3 regions of the Micromonospora sp. NBC_01655 genome follow, and region 1 is predicted to be linked to each of the others. Evidence: riboswitches for the same ligand, from Rfam matches in the RefSeq annotation. Region 1 holds a riboswitch; each other region holds the start of a gene.
What was found. Region 1 has a riboswitch for cyclic di-AMP ahead of OOK41_RS02120 (NlpC/P60 family protein). Riboswitches for the same ligand answer to the same signal wherever they lie in the genome.
Positions count from the first base shown of each region.

Region 2: another riboswitch for cyclic di-AMP. It lies ahead of OOK41_RS30805 (hypothetical protein); the one in region 1 lies ahead of OOK41_RS02120 (NlpC/P60 family protein).
Region 3: another riboswitch for cyclic di-AMP. It lies ahead of OOK41_RS10620 (hypothetical protein); the one in region 1 lies ahead of OOK41_RS02120 (NlpC/P60 family protein).

Region 1 covers NZ_JAPEQF010000001.1:414,368-418,987, forward strand. The annotation lists gene OOK41_RS02105 (zinc metalloprotease) at 44-1,027, shown strand; gene OOK41_RS02110 (pyridoxamine 5'-phosphate oxidase family protein) at 1,100-1,657, opposite strand; gene dcd (dCTP deaminase) at 1,757-2,335, shown strand; gene OOK41_RS02120 (NlpC/P60 family protein) at 2,391-3,377, opposite strand; cyclic di-AMP (ydaO/yuaA leader) riboswitch at 3,444-3,584, opposite strand; gene OOK41_RS02125 (N-acetylmuramoyl-L-alanine amidase) at 3,797-4,620, shown strand, end outside.
Region 2 covers NZ_JAPEQF010000001.1:6,973,573-6,978,192, reverse strand. The annotation lists gene OOK41_RS30815 (helix-turn-helix domain-containing protein) at 7-336, opposite strand; gene OOK41_RS30810 (carbonic anhydrase) at 580-1,374, shown strand; gene OOK41_RS30805 (hypothetical protein) at 1,454-2,476, opposite strand; cyclic di-AMP (ydaO/yuaA leader) riboswitch at 2,480-2,611, opposite strand; gene OOK41_RS30800 (YibE/F family protein) at 2,778-4,181, opposite strand; gene OOK41_RS30795 (heavy metal translocating P-type ATPase) at 4,549-4,620, shown strand, end outside.
Region 3 covers NZ_JAPEQF010000001.1:2,219,932-2,224,551, reverse strand. The annotation lists gene OOK41_RS10630 (AAA family ATPase) at 1-310, shown strand, start outside; gene OOK41_RS10625 (cation diffusion facilitator family transporter) at 417-1,331, shown strand; cyclic di-AMP (ydaO/yuaA leader) riboswitch at 1,485-1,614, shown strand; gene OOK41_RS10620 (hypothetical protein) at 1,618-2,694, shown strand; gene OOK41_RS10615 (SRPBCC family protein) at 2,777-3,247, opposite strand; gene OOK41_RS10610 (STAS domain-containing protein) at 3,344-3,706, opposite strand; gene OOK41_RS10605 (hypothetical protein) at 4,060-4,203, shown strand; gene OOK41_RS10600 (hypothetical protein) at 4,359-4,620, shown strand, end outside.

The sequences.
Region 1 (4,620 bases):
GCGCGACACACCCCCTGTCGTGCCGCCAGAAAGAGGTGGGCCCATGGGACTCCGTCCCAACCTGCTGACCCGGCGTACCGCCGGCGTCGCGTCGACGACCCTCGCGCTCCTGCTCAGCACCGCCGCCGTGGGCGTCGTTCCGGCCGCATCGGCCTTCTCCGCCGCCCCTGCGGAGAGCTGCGCCGAGCCGGCCGACGTGCACTCCGACGCCCGGGTCAAGGCCGGCGCGCACGCCAAGCACGAACCCAACGAGCTGACCGTCGCGCAGGTCCGCGAGCGCGAGGCCGACCTGTCGAGCGCCCTGCGCGAGCGGGCCAACTACCGGGCCGGCGCCGGCGCCGGCACGCTCGCCACCGTCACCATCCCGGTCGTCGTGCACGTCATCCAGGAGAACAGCACCCGGGCCGGCGGCAACATCCCGGACTCGCTGATCACCTCGCAGATCACCGTGCTGAACCAGGCCTACAGCGGTGCCACCGGCGGCGCGGCGACCGCCTTCAGCTTCCAGCTCCAGAAGATCAACCGGGTCACCAACCCGGCGTGGTACCCGATCGTGTCGGGCTCGTCGGCCGAGCGCTCGATGAAGACCTCGCTGCGTGAGGGCGGCAAGAACACCCTGAACATGTACCTCGGCGAGCTGAGCGACGGCCTGCTCGGCTGGGCGACCTTCCCGAAGAAGGCGCTGGACAAGATGGACGGCGTCGTCGTGCTGAGCGAGTCGCTGCCGGGCGGCACCGCCACCAACTACAACCAGGGCGACACCGGCACCCACGAGATCGGCCACTGGCTGAACCTTTACCACACCTTCCAGGGTGGCTGCTCCGGCTCGGGCGACGGCGTGAGCGACACCCCGGCGGAGGCCTCGCCGGCGTACCAGTGCCCGACCGGGCGGGACACCTGCACCGCGACCGGCCTGGACCCGATCACCAACTTCATGGACTACACCTACGACTCGTGCATGCACCAGTTCACCACCGGGCAGGCGAGCCGGATGCTGACCGCGTGGAACGCGTACCGCGCGGCCTGACGTACCCCTGTTCCTGACCCTCCGGTGCCGGCTCCGTCCTCCGACGGGGCCGGCACCGGCGTCGTCGGGGGGTCAGGCCGCCGCGCGGTGGGCGCCGCGGGCATGCCGGGTCGGCCCCTGATCCGGTACGCCCACCGGGGCGCCACCCGCGCCGCCGGCCCGGGGGTCGAGCCACACCTGCACGGCCGGCCGCCCCGGGCCCTCGCCAGGGAAGACGGCGCCGCCCTGGCCGTGCCGGGCGAGCATCGCCACGTCGACGGTGAACTCGAACAGCCGCCAGTCCACCTGCGGGGCGGCCCGCCCCAACTCGGCGAGCCGGGCCACCCGGGCCTGGTCGGTCACCGGCCACGCATGCCCCGCCACGTACGCCTCGTCGTCGCTGTCCTCCGGCGGGAAGGAGTGCAGCGCGTAGCGGCCGTCGCGTTCGAGGTCGCGCCGCTTCGGCGAGTCGACGATGAAGCAGAAGAGGCCGTCGTCGGTGATCACCGGGGAGACCGGGTGCACCCGGGGCCCACCGTCGGCGCGGACGGTGGCCAGGTAGCCGAAGCCCGGCCCGTACTGCTGCATGAGGAGGCGGATCCCGCCGGCGAGTCGTGGCTCGTCAGCGGCGAATTCGGACCAGGAAGCCATGTGGACATTCTATCGAACACGTGTACGACAGGCGAGCGCGGCACGCCGGACGCCGCAGGCGATGACAGGCCCGCCGAGCAGGGTCGCTATGGTGTGGCGATGCTGCTCTCCGACCGCGATCTCGTCAGCGAGCTGAAGGCTGGCACGCTCGCGCTGGAGCCGTTCGAGCCCACCCTGGTGCAGCCGTCGAGCATCGACGTACGCCTGGACAAGCTCTTCCGGGTCTTCAACAACCATCTCTACACGCACATCGACCCGTCGGTGCAGCAGGACGACCTGACCTCCATGATCGAGGTGCCCGACGGCGAGCCGTTCGTGCTGCACCCGGGCGAGTTCGTGCTCGCCTCGACGCTGGAGGTGATCTCGCTCGGCGACCAGCTCGCGGGCCGACTGGAGGGCAAGTCGAGCCTGGGCCGGCTCGGGCTGCTCACCCACTCCACGGCCGGGTTCATCGACCCGGGCTTCTCCGGCCACGTCACGCTGGAGCTGTCCAACGTGGCGAATCTGCCGATCACGCTCTGGCCGGGCATGAAGATCGGTCAGCTCTGCATCTTCCGGCTCTCCTCGCCGGCCGAGCACCCGTACGGGTCGGCGGTGTACGGCTCGCGGTACCAGGGCCAGCGCGGCCCGACCCCGAGTCGCTCCTGGCGGAACTGGCGCACCTGGCCCACCCGCTGACGCCGCAGGTGCGGCGGACGGGGCCCGTCCCGTCGTCGGAACGGGCCCCTTCCGCTCAGCCGGGGCGTCCGTAGCTGTTGATCTGACCGTCGTCGACCCGCTTCATCTTGACCGGCTGGCCGGCCTGGGAGGCGTGCACCACCCACCCGCCGCCGACGTACATGCCGACGTGGTGCAGGTCGGCGTAGTAGAAGACGAGGTCGCCGGGGCGCAGGTCGGCGCGGCTCACCCGGGCGGTCACCGACCGCTGCTGGGCCGCGTTGTGCGGCAGCGACACGCCGGCCTTCGCCCAGGCCGCGAGCATCAGGCCCGAGCAGTCGTACGAGTTGGGGCCCTCGGCGCCCCAGACGTAGGGCTTGCCGATCTGGGCGCAGGCGAACTTCACCGCGACCCCCGCGCCGCCGCCCGGGTAGGCAGCCGGGCAGGGGGCGGGCCGCAGCGGGCCGCCGCCACCGTTGCCGTACACCTTGAGCCGCAGCTTCTGCAGCCGGTCGATCTCGGTGTTGATCTGCTTGCGCTTGGCGGCGAGCTGCGCCTCGGCGCGGGTGAGCTGGGCGACCATCTCGTCCAGCGGCTTCTTCTTCGCGTCCAGTTCGTCGCGGAGGTCGATCACCGCCCGGACGTCGCGCTGCTGGCGCTCGGCGAACTGGTCGAGCAGCTCCAACTGCCCCATCATCTGACCGGGCGAGCGGCTGCCGAGCAGCGCGTTCACCGCCGAGAGGTTCTCACTCTTGTACGCCTCGACGGCGAGGCCGCTGACCTTGTCCATCGCCTCGTCGACCCGGCGTTGCAGCGGCCCGATCTGCTTGGCGAGCGCGTCGGCCTGCCGGCGCTTGCGGGCGAGGTCCTGGCGGGTGGCGTTGTGCCGCTCGATGAGCGGTTCGAGCTTGTTCCAGTCCTGGTCGATCTGCCGCTCGATCTCGGCGACCGAGGGATCGGCGTGGGCCGCGGTCGCGGTGCCGGTCAGGACGACGGCGATGCCGGCCAGAGCGGCGAGGGCGGTGGTGAAGCGTGACCAGCGTGGGCGCGGCGCAGCCGGCATGCGGTCGGCCTGTGCCGACCGGCGTGACGGGTGCCGCGGGGCATGGTGTGCCACCGGGCTCCGTTCTCCTTCTTCCCTGACCGCCTACCGGGTTAGCTGACGGGTTCGGGCGGGAAGGGAGAGCGCCCTACCGCAGCGGCGCTGCGGATTCACCCCGGCGTACCTGGGTCCCCGGCTCGCCCGGAGGCGACTCGGCGGTGTCGGACCGTCACCGCCCCGGCTGGGCGGTGCAGCTTCCGGTCGACGATTGACCAGAGTAGAGATCGCCGTTATCGATCCGCAACCCGCCGGGCCGTGACACGACGTACCGTGCCACGATACGGAAGTTTCCTTCACATCAAGGCGCTTCATGGAAAGCTATTGACGCGGGGAGACGACGGCGGGAGGGTGACCTCATCAACATCCACTCAGGAGGTTCGATGCCCCGTTCCGTCGTGTCGTCGAGCAGACGGATCCTGCTCGGTGCCGCCGTGGCCGCCGCCACGGCCCTCGTGCCCCTCGGTACCGCGGCCGCCCCGGCCGCGGCCGGCCAGACCCCCGACCGCCAGCAGCAGTACGCCGACGCCGCCGCCGAGTACGGCGTGCCGGAGAGCGTCCTGCTCGGCGTCTCCTACCTACAGTCCCGGTGGGACACCAACGCCGGCACCCCCAGCACCAGCGGGGGCTACGGGCCGATGCACCTCACCGACGCCGAGTACGTGACCGGCCTGCCCGCCGGCACCCATCACGACTCCGGCGACGAGGACCCGCGCGGGGACGACTCCCGCCCGGCCCCGGCCGCCGCCCAGCCCCCGGCCGACGAGGCCCCGACCGCGGCGTCGTTGCAGACCCTGGACGCCGCCGCCACCCTCACCGGGGCCGACGAGGCGACCCTGCGCACCGACGCGTCGACGAACATCCGGGGCGGGGCGGCGCTGCTCGCGTCGTACCAGCGGCAGATCGGCGCCCCGGTCGGGGCCGGCACCGACCCGGCGGCCTGGTACGGCGCGGTGGCCCGGTACGCCGGCGCGGACGGCGCCGACGCGGCGGCGGCCTTCGCCGACGAGGTCTTCGGCACCATCGCCGAGGGCGAGAGCCGGGTGACCGACGACGGGCAGCGGGTGACCCTCGCCGCCCGCGCGGTGACCCCGGAGAAGTCCTGGCTGGACCGGCTCGGCCTGCGCCTGCCGGAGCGCCCCGACGGCCTGGAGTGCCCGTCGACCATCTCCTGCGAGTGGATCCCCGCGCCGTACCAGTCGCTCGG
Region 2 (4,620 bases), 6.6 Mb from region 1:
GGCGGCTCAGGAGTCGGCGGCCCTCTCGGACCGCTCCCCCGTGAAGAGGGCGAGCAGGTCGCCGACCTGGCGGTCCGACTCGGCCGGGTGGCGGAAGTGCCCGCTCGGGTTGACCGTGTACTCGTTGCGCCGGCCCACCCGGGTACGCCGGAGGTAGCCGCCGGCCTCCAGGTCCGCCACGATCGCCTGGGCGGCCCGTTCCGTCACGCCCACCTCGTCCGCGACGTCGCGCAGCCGGGCGGTCGGGTTCCGGGCGATGGCGAGCAGCACGTGCGCGTGGTTGGTGAGGAACGTCCAGTTCCGGGTGCTCCCGCTCGCGCCAGCCGTCGTCGTCATGTCCGACATGTTATGGCGGGCGCGTCCCACCCACGGCCCTGGGCGGCCCGCGGGCGCGGTCGGGGGGCGCGGGGGCGGCCCACGTGCGCCACTTACGGGCCGCGCCCGTGCGCAAGGACTTCCCGACGTATGAAATGCGTATCACGTAACGCTTGACGTATCTTTAGCTGCGTGTGACGGTGGACGGACTGGTCGGGTGGCCGAAGGGCGAGGTGGTGGGGCATGGATCATGCGAGCAAGTCGATGGCCGGGACGGGTGTGGGGCGGGTCGCCCCGTCGCCGGCCGCTCGCCCGGGCGACCCCGGCCCGCTCGCCCCGGACCGGGCCCTCGCGGAGCTGCACGCGGGCAACCGCCGGTTCGTCACCGGGGTGCCGCGCCACCCGAACCAGGACGCCAGCCACCGGGCGGCCGTCGCCGACGGCCAGCACCCGTTCGCCGTGATCGTCGGCTGCTCCGACTCCCGGCTGGCCGCCGAGATCATCTTCGACCGGGGGCTGGGTGACCTCTTCGTGGTCCGCACCGCCGGGCACACCGTCGGCCCCGAGGTGCTGGGTAGCGTGGAGTACGCGCTGACCGTGCTGGGCACCCCGCTGGTGGTGGTGCTCGGGCACGACTCCTGCGGCGCCGTGCAGGCGGCCCGGGCGGCGGCCAGCACCGGCACCCCGCCCGTCGGCCACCTGCGGGCCGTGGTGGACGCCGTGGTGCCCAGCCTGCACCGGGCCGCCGAGCGCGGGGTCGAGGACATCGACGGGATCGTCGACATCCACATCGCGCAGACCGTCGAGGCGATGCTCGCCGACTCGCCCGTGCTGGCCGCCGAGGTCGCCGCCGGGCGGTGCGCGGTGGTCGGGATGTCGTACCGGCTCAGCGCGGGCGAGGTGCGGACGGTGGCCGCGGTGCCCGCCGGCTCCGTCCCGGCCGTCGCCGCCGCCCCGGACGCCCCGGACGCCCCGGATGCCCTGAGCGCCCCGGCGGCCCCGAACGCCCTGAGCGCCCCGGCCGCCCCGAACGCCCTGAGCGCCCCGGCCGCCGCCTGAGGCGCCCGCAGCGGCGCGACACGACGAGGGCCGCCCCGCGCTGGGATGCGGGACGGCCCTCGATCGCGTGGCGGCGTCGTCAGAGCAGCGACATGTGCACGTGGTCGGTGTGGTTGGAGGGCCCGCTGTAGGACTTCCAGCCGGTCGCCGGGAACCAGATCTGCCGGTTCCAGATGACGTAGTAGATGCCGAGCCGGTCGGCGTTGCGGATGAGGAACGCGGCGAGGTTGTTGCCGTACATCCGGGTGTCGTTGTTGTGCCAGGGAGCGAACCCGCTGTTCTGCAACGACCAGTCGCAGGCGCGGCCCTTGGGGTGCTCCCACGGCCCGCCCGGCCGGTAGCAGCCGACGAACCGGCTGAAGCCGGCCCTCTTGGTCTCCTTGTACGCGTGCAGCGTGCGCGGCGTGATGCAGCCGGAGGTGGTCGGGTCGTTCTCGCTGCACGACTCGGGACGCCAGTCGCCGTCCGAGCTCCGGCCCGGCGCGATCCTCGCGACCGGGGACGTGGCGTTGACCAGGCCACCGGTGAAGCCCTTGCCGCCGACCAGCGCGAGGGACTTCTCGGCGTCGTACTTCTTCTTCGCCATGATCGCAGTCTGTTTCTTCTGCTCGCGGATCTCGGCGTCGAGCGCGAGCTTGGCCTGCACCGCGCGCTCCTTGGCGTCGTTCACCTCGCTCAGCTTCCGCGCGTTGATCATGTTGAGCTGGTCGAGGGCGGTGGCGCGCTTGACGAACGAGTCCGGTGCGCCGCTCTCCAGCAGCACCGCCATCGGGCCGATCCGCCCGGTCCGGTACGACTGGGCGGCCATCTCGCCGACCTGCGGGGCGAGCGCCTCCAGTTCCTGCTCGGCCCGCTTCACCTCCATGGCGAGCTGGAGCTGGCGCTTCGTGGACTTGTCGAGCCTCGTCTTGGCCTGGGCGTACTCCCGGTTGGCCGCCTCGATGACGTCGGTGATCAACTGGGGCTCGTCGTCCTCCTCGTGCCCCGACGGTTTGGGGGTGGAGGGCGCGGCCAGCGCCGGGGCGGCCGGCCCGGCGAGGATCGCCAACGCGGCGAACGCGGCCACCACGGGTGTCAACCAGCGGCGCAGGGGTGCCGTCACAGTGTTCCCTTCCATCGACCGCCGACCGGGTTAGCTGACGGGTTCGGGACGGAACCGGCCCCTACCGCTCGCGCGGATGCACCCCAGGTACCTGGATCCCCGGCTCGCCTCGCGGCGATTGGGCGGCGGCACCGCAGGCGCCGCTGCGCGCCTTCGGCGGTGACCGGCAGCGAGGTTACCCGAGAGGCATCCTCGGGATCTACGTCCGGATGCCGACTAAATGCGTCATTTCGTAATCGCTGTCGGTAGTCAGTGACGCGGTTCTCAGGCGTGCCGCCACTCCCGGTCACGCTGCGAGATGTCACCATGTGCTGTCCGTGCTCCCTTCTCGGCCGGCCCACTGGGCCGGGGGGTCGGTGGGCCGGGCCGGGCCGCCGGGGAACCGGTCGTCGGGCCGCCCGCCGCTGAGCGCCTCCAGCGCGAGGTCCCGCTCCGCAGGACGCCGGTCCACACCGGGGGTACGCGAGGCCGGGACGTCCCCGTCGCCGGCCGGCCGCCCGGGTCCGGCCGCGGCGGCCCGGCCCGCCGCGGTGACCACCGCGGCCAGCCCGGTCGTCAGCGGCACGGCGGCGATCAGGCCCAGCGTGGCGACGGCGCTGCGGACGATCTCCTGCGCCATGAACTCGGTGGTCAGGATCTCGGTCACCGGGCGGGAGTCGGCGGTGAGCAGGAGCAGCAGCGGCAGCGACGCGCCCGCGTACGCCAGCACGATGGTGTTCACCGTGGACGCGATGTGCGCCCGGCCGACCCGGGTGGCCGCCCGGTAGAGCTGCAACCGGGACAGCCCCGGGTTGGCCTGCGCCAGCTCGGTCACCGTGGCCGCCTGGGTGACCGTGACGTCGTCGAGCACCCCGAGCGAGCCGATGATGATGCCGGCCAGCAACAGCCCGTGCAGGTCCACGTCGCCCCGGAACATCGACAGGGTGGTGGCGTCCTCGCTGCCGTACCCGGTCAGGTGCGTGGCGGCGGTGGCCAGGGTGCCGAGGACGCCCGTGAGCACCAGGCTGCCCAGGGTGCCGAGGACCGCGACGGAGGTCTGCGCGCTCACCCCGTGGGTCAGGTACAGCACCACGAACATGATCAGCGCCGAGCCGACGACGGCGATCAGCAGCGGCGACCCGCCGGCGCCGATCCCGGGCAGCACGAACGTCAGCAGGATGGCGAAGCTGGCGGCCAGGCCGGCCAGGGCGGCCAGCCCCCGCCAGCGGCCGAACGCGACGATCGCCAGCGCGAACACCACCGCGAGCCAGACCAGCGGGGTGCCGCGCTGGTGCTCGGCGATGTTGTAGGCGCTGGCCGTCGGGTCGGCGGGGTCGGTCAGCTCGACCAGGACGATCCGGTCGTCGACGGCGACGGTGGGCGCGCCGGGACCGGTCGGGATCGGCGTCTCGACCTGTTGCCCGGCGTCCGGCCCCTGCTCCACCCGGACGGTGGCCGTGCCGCACGGGCCGTCCTGCGCGCCCGGCCCGCCCCCGTCCTGCGGCGTCTCCGGCTGCGGCGGGCACGCCTCGGTCACCACCCGGGTCACCGTGCCGTGGTACCGGGGCACCGCCGCACTGTCGTCGCCCCGCGGGCCGCCGTCGCGGGGCCAGAGGACGACCGCCGCGATCACGGTGATCACGAAGAGCGGCACCACGGTCGCGACGAGGATCCGCCGCACCCCGGGCGGGGTGGGCGGGGCAGGTCGGGTGTGGTCGGCGCCCATCGACGGTCTCCAAACGGTGTCAGCGCGGGGCACGGGCCGGCGGCCCGGGGCGGTTCGGCAGCGGCCCGGCCGCCGGGTCGGGCACCACCCGGCGGGGTACGCGGGGCGGGCGATGCGGAATCCGGACGACCATCGCCCGAAATGGTAGCCATCCTCACCTGGGAACGCAGGTCGCGCGCCGGGCGGCCCGCCGGGAGGTGTCCCGGCGGGCCCGGGACAGTCATGATCGACTCCGTATCCCGCACACCGCGCTCTTCCCGTCGATCGAACCCCCGTTGCGCGGCATCCGGTGTCGATCGTGAGGGTATGGCGGTCGATCGTGGGGGTATGGCGGGCGCGTGGTCCGGCGAAGAGGCATGTTGGGACCATGGCCCACCACGAGCCCGCCGGGCGCGACGAGCACGCCGGCCACGTGGGGCGCGACGAGCACGCGGGGCAC
Region 3 (4,620 bases), 1.8 Mb from region 1:
CGTGCCGCCGGCCGAGCTGGAACGGGCCACCGTCGCGGCGGTCGCCGCGCTGCTCGGCGAGGTGGCGGGGACGGTCGGGGTGATCACGCCGGTGCCGCGCCGCGACGAGGTCGCCGGCTGGCTCGCCGGCCTGGCCGCGCCGCGCCTCCAGGTGGTGACCAGCCTCCAGGCCAAGGGCATGGAGTACGACGGGGTCGCGCTGGTCGCCCCGGCCGAGATCCGGGCCGACCCGGGCTCCGGCGTGCGGACGCTGTACGTGGCGCTGTCCCGGGCCACCCAGCGGCTGACCACGATCGACCCGACCGGCTGACCGGCTGACCGTCCCGTCACCGGTCGGACGTCCGACCTTTACTTGCATACATAGCGATGTGAGCATACATTGGGCCGGGTCGGGATCGGGGACGGAGGGTGTGGGCGTGGGCGCAGGTCATGACCATCACGGCGCGGTGGCGAACGCCGCGGACCGCCACTCGGGGCGGCTCTGGGCGGCCTTCGCGCTGCTCACCGCGCTGATGATCGTCGAAGCGGTGGCCGCGTTCGGCACCGGCTCGCTGGCGCTGCTCTCCGACGCCGGGCACATGTTCACCGACGTGCTCGGCATCGGCATGGCACTGGCCGCGATCACCGCCACCCGGCGGGCCACCGCCGCCCCCCAGCGCACCTTCGGGCTCTACCGGCTGGAGGTGCTCGCCGCGCTCGGCAACGCCGTCCTGCTCAGCGGCGTCGCGGTCTACGTCCTCGTCGAGGCGGTCCGCCGGTTCGGCAATCCGCCCGAGGTGACCACGGGCCCGATGCTCGTGGTGGCGACGCTGGGCCTGCTCGCCAACGTGGTCGCGTTCGCGCTGCTGCGCAGCGGGGCGAAGGAGAGCATCAACCTGCGCGGGGCGTACCTGGAGGTGCTGGGCGACCTGCTCGGGTCGGTCGGCGTGATCAGCGCCGCGGCGCTGATCACCGTCACCGACTGGTGGTGGGCGGACCCGGTGGTGGCCGTCGCGATCGGCGTGTTCATCCTGCCCCGCACCTGGCGGCTCGGGCGGGCCGCGGTGCGCATCCTGGTGCAGGCCGCGCCGGAGCACCTCCAGGTGACCGCGGTACACGACCGGCTGGCGGCGGTGCCCGGCGTGGTCGAGGTGCACGACCTGCACGTCTGGACGCTGACCTCCGGCATGGAGGTCGCCTCGGCCCACCTGACCATGGCACCGGACGCCGAGGTGGGCGCGGTGCTGACCGCGGCCCGCACCGCCCTGCACGAGGACTTCCACATCGAGCACGCCACGTTGCAGGTGGAGCCCGAGGCGTCGGCGGGCCCCTGCGGGCCGACCGGCTGGTGATACCCACACCCATCAATCAGGTGGTGTATTGTGCCTGTATGCCGGTTTTGGAAGCATTGGCCTGCGCACCGTCCGTCACGGACGCAGCGCGAGCCCCATCCGCACCGGTAGGCTCTGATCCGGTCTCCGCCGGGCGGCGCCCTCCGGCGCCTGCGGTGGCCGCCGCCTAATCGCCTCCTGGCGAGCCGGGGAACCATGTTCGTGGGGTGCATCCGCCTGAGCGGTAGGGATCTTCCGTCCCGAACCCGTCAGCTAACCCGGTCGGCGGCTGACGGAAGGACTGCGTATGCCAGTAGTGGCACCTGAACGAAGGACCGCCGCCCGGATGGCGGCGATGCTGGTGCTGACGCTCGCCGTCGGCCTCGGGCTCGGGCCGGTGGCCCCGGCCGGTGCGGCCCCGCCCACCGGCCTGCGCGCCGCCGCGCCCGGCCAGGACGAGGAGGGCGGCACGCCGGCCCTGCGCGCCCAGCTCGAAGCGGCCAGCAAGGGCTACCTGGACGCCAAGAGCGCCCTGGCCCGCTCGGTCAAGCGGCAGCAGCAGCTCGGCGGCCAGCTCAAGACCGTCGAGGCGGAGCTGATCGTGCGCGGCGCCAAGGTCGACGAGATCGCCGGGGTGGCGTACAAGTCGGGCCGGCTCAGCCCGGTGTCCGCGCTGCTCAACAGCACCAGCCCGGCTGGCTTCCTGGACCGGGTGGCCGCGCTGGACGCGGTCGCCACCAACGAGGACCGGGCGCTGCGCGACCTGCTGGAGAGCCGGGACCAGGCCACCCGGACCCGGCTGGCCCTCGACGGGGAGATCCGCGAGCAGCGCAAACAGGTCACGGTGATGGCCAAGCGCAAGGCACAGGCCGAGCAGGCCCTGACCGTGGCCAACGAGAAGGCCAGCGCCAGCGCCAGCGGCGGCGGGGCCAACCGGGGCACCTCCAGCGCGAACGCCACCCCCGCGAAGCGCAACCCCGACGGGTCCTGGCCGTCGGAGTCGTGCAGCGTGAACGACCCGACCCCGGCCAACGGCTGCATCACCCCGCGAACGCTGCACGCGCTCCAGCAGGCCAAGTCGGCCGGCTTCACCCGGTACGTCTCCTGCTACCGGCCCAGCGGCTCCGGGGAGCATCCCAAGGGGCGGGCCTGCGACTTCGCCGCCCAGAAGGGCGGCTTCGGCGGGGTGGCCTCCGGCGGGGACCGCACCTACGGCAACAACCTGGCGGCGTACTTCATTCGCAACGCGGACAACCTCGCCGTGCTGTACGTGATCTGGTTCAAGCAGATCTGGCTGCCCAGCAGCGGCTGGAAGGCGTACAGCGGGGGCAACGGGGACCCGTCCAGCGACCACACCAACCACGTGCACCTGTCGGTGTACTGACCGCGCGTCCGGTGGTCCGCCGCCCGGCGGGCCACCGGACGCCACGTCACTGGGCGCACCCGGTCGTCGCCGGCCGCGCCGCTCAGGTCGGCTGAGCCGGGCCGTCCCCGGCACGGTCCAGCACCTCGCCCAGCCTCCGGGCCAGCCCGAGGTGCGCCGATCGGGCCTGCTGGAAGGCGTACCGGAACAGCAGCGCCGGGGCGGCGAGGGTGATCTCCACGTCGATCCGGACCACCCCGCCCGGCTCGTCGCGAAGCCGGGTGCGGTTGCGCACGATGGTCGCCGGCCGCTGCCGGGCCACCGTGACGACCTCGTCGTCGGTGACGACCAGCACGTCCGCCTGGTACGTCACGGGGAAGCGCAGCGGCCCGGCGGCGAGCCGGTCGGTGATGGCGTAACTGGCCCGGGCGCCCGGCCGGGGCGGCAGCCGGCGTACCCGCGTGATCAGCGGATGCAGCTCGCCCTGCCGGGCCGGGTCGCCCAGCAGCGCCACCGCCTCGGCCCGGGGGCAGCGGGCCTGGACCGAGTACTGGAAGCTGTCTCGCCGGAGCACGCCCCGATCGTCCCCCACCCGGCTCCCGGAGGGAAGGACCACTGCCCGGCCCACGTCGAACCCGGCAGGGGTCGGCGAGGACCGGGTGGGCGGCCGTCAGGCGCCCGGCAGCACCTCGGGGGTGGCGGTGCCGGCGTAGTAGGGCTCCGGTGCACCGAACAGACCGAGCAGCCCGGTCACCCAGAGCTGGCGGTGCACGAACCGGCTCGGCTCGGTGACGACCAGCTTCACGCCGCTGACCTCAGCGGTCTGGAAGCCGGCCACCATCGCGCTGATGCCGACGGAGTCGATGAAGGTGACGAGACGCATGTTGAGCTCGACGCGGGCGGGACGCCCCTTGGCGAGCACCTCTGCGATGGCTTCGCGCACCTCGTACGCGGTGTCGACGTCGATCTCACCGCGCGGGGCGATCTCGATGACACCACCCGGCAGAACCGACTTCACGATCGACAGGCTCACGCGAGCACCTCCACTCGCCCGTTCACGGGCGCCTCATCAGTACGCGGGCCGCGACCGAGAGTATTCCTCCGACGGCCTCGGTCGCCACCCCTCGGGATGAGCAATTCATGGATAAGGGCGCAGCGAGCCCGCCCTTATCCGGACTTTTCAGATCCTGTTCTACAAACGATCGGCCTGGGGCCGATGTCGCCGACCCAGGGTAACGGTGACCCCCGGCCTTCGCGCGCACATTGTGCGCCGGGCGCGCCCCGCCACAGGAGCGGGTGAGAGACGTCACCCCGGCGACCCCCCGCCGTTGCCCGCCCCGCCTACGATCGGCGGCGTCCGTCACCCGTACCACGGAAGGACCGCTCATGATCCGGAGACTGGCCGGCCTCGCCGGCGTCGGCGCGTTGCTCGCTCTCATGCTGGCCTGCGGCTTCGGCGGCGCGGGCGACGACGACGATGACGACGATGACGACTTCGCCCGCGGCGCGGCGGTGGTGTCCGTCCGCTGACCATCGCCGCCGGGTTTGCGGCCGGACCCGGCGGGGCACTGCCCCCCGGGTGGGCGGACCGCCGGACCACGCCGGTGGGCGGGGCTGCCCGAGCCCTGCCCCAGCCGAGAGTCCGAAGTAGCCGCAAGCTTCGGCACCCCGAGGAGGTAAGCACGATGTTCGGAACCGAGCTGCTGGAACGCCGCAGCAAGCCCGAGCGGATCGCGGACCAGGCGTGGCAGCACCTGGTCTCCGCCGTCAGCTCCGCCGGGGACAGCGTCCGGGACACCGCCCGGTCGGCCCGCCGCAGCGGTTCGGGCCTCGCCGACGACGCCGGTGACCTGGTCGGCTCCGCCGCCGAGGAGGCCCGCCGCCGGGCGGTGCTGGCCTTCGACTCGCTCGCCGGCCGCCGCCCGGCCCTGCCGTGGGCGCTGCTGA